DNA from 3 places in the Streptomyces castrisilvae genome. Region 2 is predicted to be linked to each of the others. Evidence: riboswitches for the same ligand, from Rfam matches in the RefSeq annotation. Region 2 holds a riboswitch; each other region holds the start of a gene.

Region 1 (2,258 bases), 4.9 Mb from region 2:
CGGGGAACTCCAGCGTGGTCGCCCCTGCCGCCCGCCAGCGCTCGACCAGGACCATGATGCGCATCGAGTCGAGCCCGAGGTCGACGAGATTCTCCTCGGGTGCGATCTCGGCGGGCTCACAGCCCAGCAGTTCCGCGATGTCGGCCCGGACACGCTCGGGCGACAAGGTCTGGCTCATCGGACGACTCCTTCGGGGGGTGGGCACCGACGGGTGGGTCGGAGCGGTGGTGCGGTGGGTACGGGCCCGGCGGCGGGCAACGCGAACGGCCGGGCGGGGAGAGGGTTTTCGCCGGTGGCGGTGGGCGCGGCCCGTCCCGCCGGGAGCGCGGAGCGGCTCACGGCGGGCGGACGGCGACTTCGGGGCACACGCTTCGGGACCCACAGGGTTCAGAGGCTGCCGGCGTCACGATCAGCCGTGCGGACGGCCTCGACCGCCGGGCCACCGCCCCTCACCTTCCACGCCCACACGAAGTCCCCCCTAAAGCCCAGGCAAGGCTAACCTAACATCGACTTGCGCGGCACAGACACCTCTTCCGCCAACCGGACATCCTTCGCCCGGAGTTCAGGCAGTCGGGCACTGGGAACTTAGGCTACCCTCACTTAACCTAGCGCAGGAGGCCGGGCCGCGTGAAGGGCCACACCCCGGCCCCACCCCTCCCGCGCGGTTTCCGTCCCGGTATGTGAGCCGGGGCGCCACGCACGGTCCGCGACCCCGTAGGCTGGCGGCGCAGCTGGTTCGCCCTGTCCGCCAGACAGGCGCGTCGTAAGAGGGAACCCGGTGGGAATCCGGGACTGCCCCGCAGCGGTGAGTGGGAACGACCGCCGTCATACGCACTGGATCCGTCCGATCCGGGAAGCGACGGCCAGTAGGAATCCGTCCCTGGCGGATGCGCCCGCGAGTCCGAAGACCTGCCCGTTGCCCGCGTACGACCCCTCGTACGCGGAAATCCCGGTGACCTCGTGGGCGGGTCGGCGTGCGTACCTGACGAAGAACCCGCACCGTGTGTGCCAGGGGCCCGTCCGGTTCGTCATCCCTTCGCGTCCGTGTCCCGTCCCGGGATGTTCAGGAGTCATCTCGCGAAGGAGATTTCCGTGACATCCAAGCCCGCAGCCGCGGCAGCGCAGGCCACCGTGTACGGCTACCCCCGGCAGGGCCCGGACCGGGAGCTGAAGAAGGCGATCGAGGGTTACTGGAAGGGCCGGGTCACCGCCGACGCCCTCCGGGAGACGGCGGCAGAGCTGCGCCGGTCCAACTGGCGGCAGCTGGCCGGCGCCGGCGTCCACGAGGTGCCGACCGGTGACTTCTCGTACTACGACCACGTCCTGGACACCAGCGTCATGGTCGGGGCCGTCCCGGACCGGCACCGCGAGGCCGTCGCGTCCGACGCGCTCGACGGGTACTTCGCCATGGCGCGCGGGACCCAGGACGTGGCCCCGCTGGAGATGACCAAGTGGTTCGACACGAACTACCACTACCTGGTCCCCGAGCTCGGCCCCGACACCGTCTTCAGCGCCGACTCCACCAAGCAGGTCACCGAGCTGACCGAGGCCCTCGCGCTCGGGCACACCGCCCGGCCCGTGCTCGTCGGTCCCGTCACCTATCTCCTGCTGGCCAAGCCCGCCCCCGGGGTGGCCGCCGGCTTCGAACCGCTCACCCTGCTCGACCGGCTGCTCCCGGTGTACGCGGAGGTGCTCGCCGACCTGCGCGCCGCCGGAGCGCGGTGGGTGCAGCTGGACGAGCCCGCCCTCGTCCAGGACCGCACCCCGGCCGAGCTGAACGCCGCCGCCCGCGCCTACCGCGGCCTCGGCGCCCTCACCGACCGGCCCCAGCTGCTCGTCGCCTCCTACTTCGACCGGCTCGGCGAGGCGCTCCCGGTCCTGGCGAAGGCCCCCGTCGAGGGTCTGGCGCTCGACTTCACCGGCGCCGCCGCGGCCAACCTGGAGGACCTCGCAGCCGTCGGCGGGCTCCCCGGCAAGCGGCTCGTCGCGGGCGTCGTCAACGGCCGCAACATCTGGATCAACGACTACGAGAAGTCCCTCGCGACCCTCGCCACGCTCCTCGGTCTCGCCGGCCGGGTCGACGTCGCCGCGTCCTGCTCCCTGCTGCACGTCCCGCTGGACACCGCGCCGGAGAAGGACATCGACCCGGAGATCCTCCGCTGGCTCGCCTTCGCCCGGCAGAAGACCGACGAGGTGGTGACCCTGGCGAAGGGGCTGGCCCTGGGCACCGAGGCGGTGGCCTCCGAGATCGCCGCCAA
Region 2 (2,258 bases):
TCCGGCCGTACAGCTCACGGGCCGGCATGGTCTTGCGGGCCAGGCCCTTCGCCTCGGCCGCCCGGTAGGCGGCGTCGAAGTCGTCGCCCCACAGGTCGGTCAGCTCGGGCACGTCCGCCGGGGAGAACAGCGACCAGGTGGAGTCCGCGTCGACCCGGCGCATGAACTCGTCCGGGATCCAGTGCGCCAGGTTCAGGTTGTGCGTACGCCGCTGGTCCTCGCCCGTGTTGTCGCGCAGTTCGAGGAACTCCTCGATGTCCGCGTGCCAGGTCTCCAGGTAGACGGCGGCCGCGCCCTTGCGCCGGCCGCCCTGGTTGACGGCGGCGACGGAGGCGTCGAGCGTCTTCAGGAACGGCACGATGCCGTTGGAGTGCCCGTTGGTGCCGCGGATCAGCGAACCGCGGGCGCGGATGCGGGAGTAGGAGAGGCCGATGCCCCCCGCGTGCTTCGACAGGCGCGCCACCTGGTGGTAGCGGTCGTAGATCGAGTCCAGCTCGTCCAGCGGCGAGTCCAGCAGATAGCAGGAGGACATCTGCGGGTGGCGGGTGCCGGAGTTGAAGAGCGTGGGGGAGGAGGGCAGGTAGTCCAGCCGGCTCATCAGCCCGTACAGCGAGGCGACCTCGTCGAGCGCGCGCTCGGAGTTGTCCTCGGCGAGCCCGGCGGCGACCCGGAGCATGAAGTGCTGCGGCGTCTCGATGACCTGGCGGGTGTGCGGGTGGCGCAGCAGGTAGCGGCTGTGCAGGGTGCGCAGCCCGAAGTAGCCGAAGCGGTCGTCGGCGCCGTCGGTGAGGGACCGCTCCACCAGCGCGTCCAGGGCCGCGGCGTGCAGCGTCACGAACTCGGCGGTGCGGTCCGCGATCAGGCCCTCGCGGTGCCCCACGGCGACCGAGGCGGAGAACGACGTCGAGCCCTGCCCGGCGGCCTCGTCCGCGATGGAGCGGGTGAGGAGGCGGGCGGCGAGCCGGGAGTAGGCGGGGTCCTCGGAGATGAGGCCCGCGGCGGCCTCGGTGGCCAGCGAGCGCAGCTCCGCCTCGTCCGACCGGGCGTTGCGGCCGCGCAGGGCCGCGGCGGCGACGCGCCCCGGGTCGGTGTCGGGCAGATCGGCGGTGAGGTCGGTCAGGGTCCGCAGCAGTGCGGTGCCTGGCCCGTCGCTCATGGTCCCCGTTGATTCGGCCGCTGAGACCGGATCGGCTGGCGCGATGGTCACGTGGTGCTCTCCCTCGCTCGGCTCTGGGCCGGCGGAGGGCGGGGCAGCCGGGCGGGCGCGGGCCCGGTCGGGGCAGCACTCCGTGCGGCGTCCACCGGCCCATCCACGAGGCCCGGACGTCTGGGCACCCGGTTCGGTCGAGCCGGATGCGCTGTCGGCAGGTCCTCGGACTTACGGGTGCGCAAAAGCACACCGAACACACCGTTGCGGGACAGTTCCGGATTCGCACCGGATTTCCCTGCGGCGACAGCGAGCACGAGCATACATGTGGGGGCCGCCGGATGAGGCGGCCCCCACATGTTGTGTCGCGTGACGTAAAACTGTGCGGTCAGTGACCGCCCGGCGCCCCGGCCGTGGCCGGCGGGAGCTCCGCCTTCACGCCCGGGTCGCCCGCGTCCGCGGTGTAGTCGCCCGGAGCGGTCTCGTCCTCCCCGGCGGGCGCCTTCACGGCGTTCAGGACGAAGGTCAGCACCACGGTGACGACGACGTTGAGCACGAAGGCCGTGAGGCCGATGTAGCCGATCTCACCGAGACCCGGGATCTCCTTGGAGGACCCGCCGAAGTGCTTCTGGGTGGGGCTCGCGACCCCGTAGGCGGCGGCCGTTCCGTAGATCATGCCGACCGCCCAGCCGGCGAGCAGCGCCCAGCGGTGGAACCAGCGGGTGAACAGACCGCCGACCAGGGCCGGCATCGTCTGGAGGATCCAGATCCCGCCGAGCAGCTGGAAGTTGATCGCGACGGTCTTGTCCATGGTCAGGACGAAGGCGAGCGCGCCGACCTTGACCAGCAGCGAGACCATCTTGGAGACCTTGGTCTCCTGCTCGGGGGTCGCGTCGGGCTTCAGGAAGTCCTTGTAGATGTTGCGGGTGAAGAGATTCGCCGCGGCGATCGACATGATCGCGGCCGGCACCAGCGCGCCGATGCCGATGGCGGCGAACGCCACGCCCGCGAACCAGTCGGGGAACATGTTCTCGAACAGCTGCGGGATGGCCAGCTGGCCGTTGTCCACCTTGACGCCGGCGGCGATCGCCATGAAGCCGAGCAGCGCGAG
Region 3 (2,258 bases), 2.0 Mb from region 2:
GCGGCGTGCCCGCCGCTCCCGTCCGTCTCGGCCCGGCGCGGGGAGCCGCGTCCGTCCGTGATCCGCAGCAGATACGTGTCCATGATCCAGCCGTGCCGCTCGCGCGCCTCCGCGCGGACCTGCCGGATGCGGTCGGAGACCTCGTGGAGCGGCCCCGCGACGAGGAGTTCGTCCGGGGTGCCGAGGTAGGCACCCCAGTAGATCCACACGTCGTTGCCCGCGACCTGGGTGAACGACTCGTGGGCGTCGAGCATGACGACGATGTCTCCGTCGTCGTTCTGGCCGACTTCGGCGAGGCGGCGGGCCGGGGTGATGTGCACCGGGCGGCCCACCTGGTTGAGCGGGATGCGGTGACGGGCGGTCAGGGAGGCGACGCTCGTGATGCCGGGGATCACCTCGACGCCCACCAGGAGCGCGCCGCGGTCCTCGATGTCCCCGAGGATGCCGAGCGTGCTGTCGTACAGGGACGGGTCGCCCCAGACGAGGAAGGCCCCTGTCTCGCCGGCCGTCATCTCCTCGCGCATCGCCCTCTCGAAGATCTCGCCACGCCGCTCGCGCCAGTCCTGGACGGCCGCTGTGTAGTCCGAGCGGCCCATCGCGCCCCGGTCGCGGCTGGGGTCCTCGACCTCCACCACACGGTAGGAACCCTCCGCGTGCTCCTCGATCATCCGGTGGCGCAGGTCGGTCAGGGACGCTTTGTGGGGTCCCTTGCCGACGATGAAGAAGACGTCGGCGCGCCGTATCGCCTTCACGGCCTGAAGGGTCAGGTGGTCGGGATCGCCGGCCCCGATGCCGATGACGAGGATCGCGCGCTGCTGCGTACTCATGCGGACAGTCTTCCAGGGACCTCTCCCCTGCACCTCGGCGCCCGACCCCGGTTTCCTCGTCCACCCGGTCACTACGTACGATCACCAGGTCAAAGCCGCGGCAGGAGCCAGGAAGCCGGTGCGAATCCGGCACGGTCCCGCCACTGTGACCGCGCACGTCCCTCGGGGCGTCCGCGGAAGTCAGGTCACTGACCTGCCGCGGGCCCGATCCGAGGAGCGCGGACTCCGCAGGAGGCTTCCCATGCACGACGGTCACAGCCGTCCCCATTTCTCGTTCTTCCCCTCGCACGCGGCGTCCGCGGCCTCACGCGGGCGCGGTCCGGCGCGCCTCGCCGCGGCCGTCACCGCGCTGTCGGCGATCCTGCTGACGGCCGGCTGCGGCTCCTCCGGCACCGCCGCCGGCTCCCCGGAGGCAAGTGCCTCGACGGCGAAGGGCTTCCCCGTCACCATCGACAACTGCGGTGTCAGGACGACGTACACGAAGCCGCCGTCCCGCGCGGTGACCATCCACCAGCATCCGGCCGAGCTGATGCTCGCGCTCGGGCTCAAGGACCGGATGGCCGGTACGTCGTACCCCGACTCGGCGGTCCTGCCCGCGCTGCGCGAGGACTTCGCGTCGATCCCGCAGCTGTCGAAGCAGGCGCCGTCGTTCGAGAAGGTCCTCGATACCGATCCCGATTTCGTCTACGGCGGGTACGCCAGCGCGTTCGCGGAGAAGGAGGGCCGCTCGCGCAAGGCGTTCGAGGACGCGGGCATCGACACCTACCTCAACCGGGAGAACTGCGCCGGGAAGAAGGGGGTGACCATGCAGGACACGTACACCGAGATACGCACGATCGGCAAGATCTTCGGCGTCTCCGACCGCGCGTCCGCACTCGTCTCCGAACTGCGCACCCGCGTCGACAAGGCGAGCGAGACCGTGAAGGACGCGCGCGACGTCTCCGTGTTCGTCTACGACAGCGGCGACAAGTCCGCCTTCACGGCCGGCGGCAAGGGCCTGGGCAACGAACTGATCAGGCTGGCCGGCGGCAAGAACGTCTTCTCCGACCTGGACGACGTGTTCGGCGACGTCTCCTGGGAACAGGTCGTCGACCGCAGGCCGGACGTGATCGCCATCTACGACTACGCGGGGACCGGCGTCGCCCAGAAGAAGAAGTTCCTGCTCTCCCAGCCCGCACTCGCCGACGTGCCCGCGATCAAGAACAAGCGTTTCGTGGTGCTGCCACTGACCGACACCCTCGTCGGCGTCCGCTCGGCGGACGCGGTGGGCGACCTGGCGCGCGGGCTGCACCCGGACAGCTTCAAGTGACCGCGTCCACCACGGGCGCCGCGAGCACCGCTGTGGTGAAGCCGCGCCGCCGGGCCGCGTTCGCCGTCACCCTGGTCGCGCTCACCGTGCTCCTGGCCGCCTGCCTGACCGCAGGACTCGCC

The links. A riboswitch is a leader RNA that binds a small molecule or an ion and turns the genes downstream of it on or off. The one in region 2 is predicted to bind cobalamin.
Region 1: linked by a shared signal. The riboswitch ahead of metE (5-methyltetrahydropteroyltriglutamate--homocysteine S-methyltransferase) and the one ahead of P8A18_RS23395 (ribonucleoside-diphosphate reductase subunit alpha) in region 2 are both predicted to bind cobalamin.
Region 3: linked by a shared signal. The riboswitch ahead of P8A18_RS31860 (ABC transporter substrate-binding protein) and the one ahead of P8A18_RS23395 (ribonucleoside-diphosphate reductase subunit alpha) in region 2 are both predicted to bind cobalamin.

The regions. Positions count from the first base shown of each region.
Region 1 covers NZ_CP120997.1:436,204-438,461, forward strand. The annotation lists gene P8A18_RS01680 (phosphopantetheine-binding protein) at 1-178, opposite strand, end outside; cobalamin riboswitch at 716-931, shown strand; gene metE (5-methyltetrahydropteroyltriglutamate--homocysteine S-methyltransferase) at 1,093-2,258, shown strand, end outside.
Region 2 covers NZ_CP120997.1:5,344,403-5,346,660, forward strand. The annotation lists gene P8A18_RS23395 (ribonucleoside-diphosphate reductase subunit alpha) at 1-1,207, opposite strand, end outside; adenosylcobalamin-variant (AdoCbl-variant) riboswitch at 1,359-1,457, opposite strand; gene mctP (monocarboxylate uptake permease MctP) at 1,536-2,258, opposite strand, start outside.
Region 3 covers NZ_CP120997.1:7,358,937-7,361,194, reverse strand. The annotation lists gene cobF (precorrin-6A synthase (deacetylating)) at 1-827, opposite strand, end outside; cobalamin riboswitch at 897-1,038, shown strand; gene P8A18_RS31860 (ABC transporter substrate-binding protein) at 1,069-2,136, shown strand; gene P8A18_RS31855 (FecCD family ABC transporter permease) at 2,133-2,258, shown strand, end outside.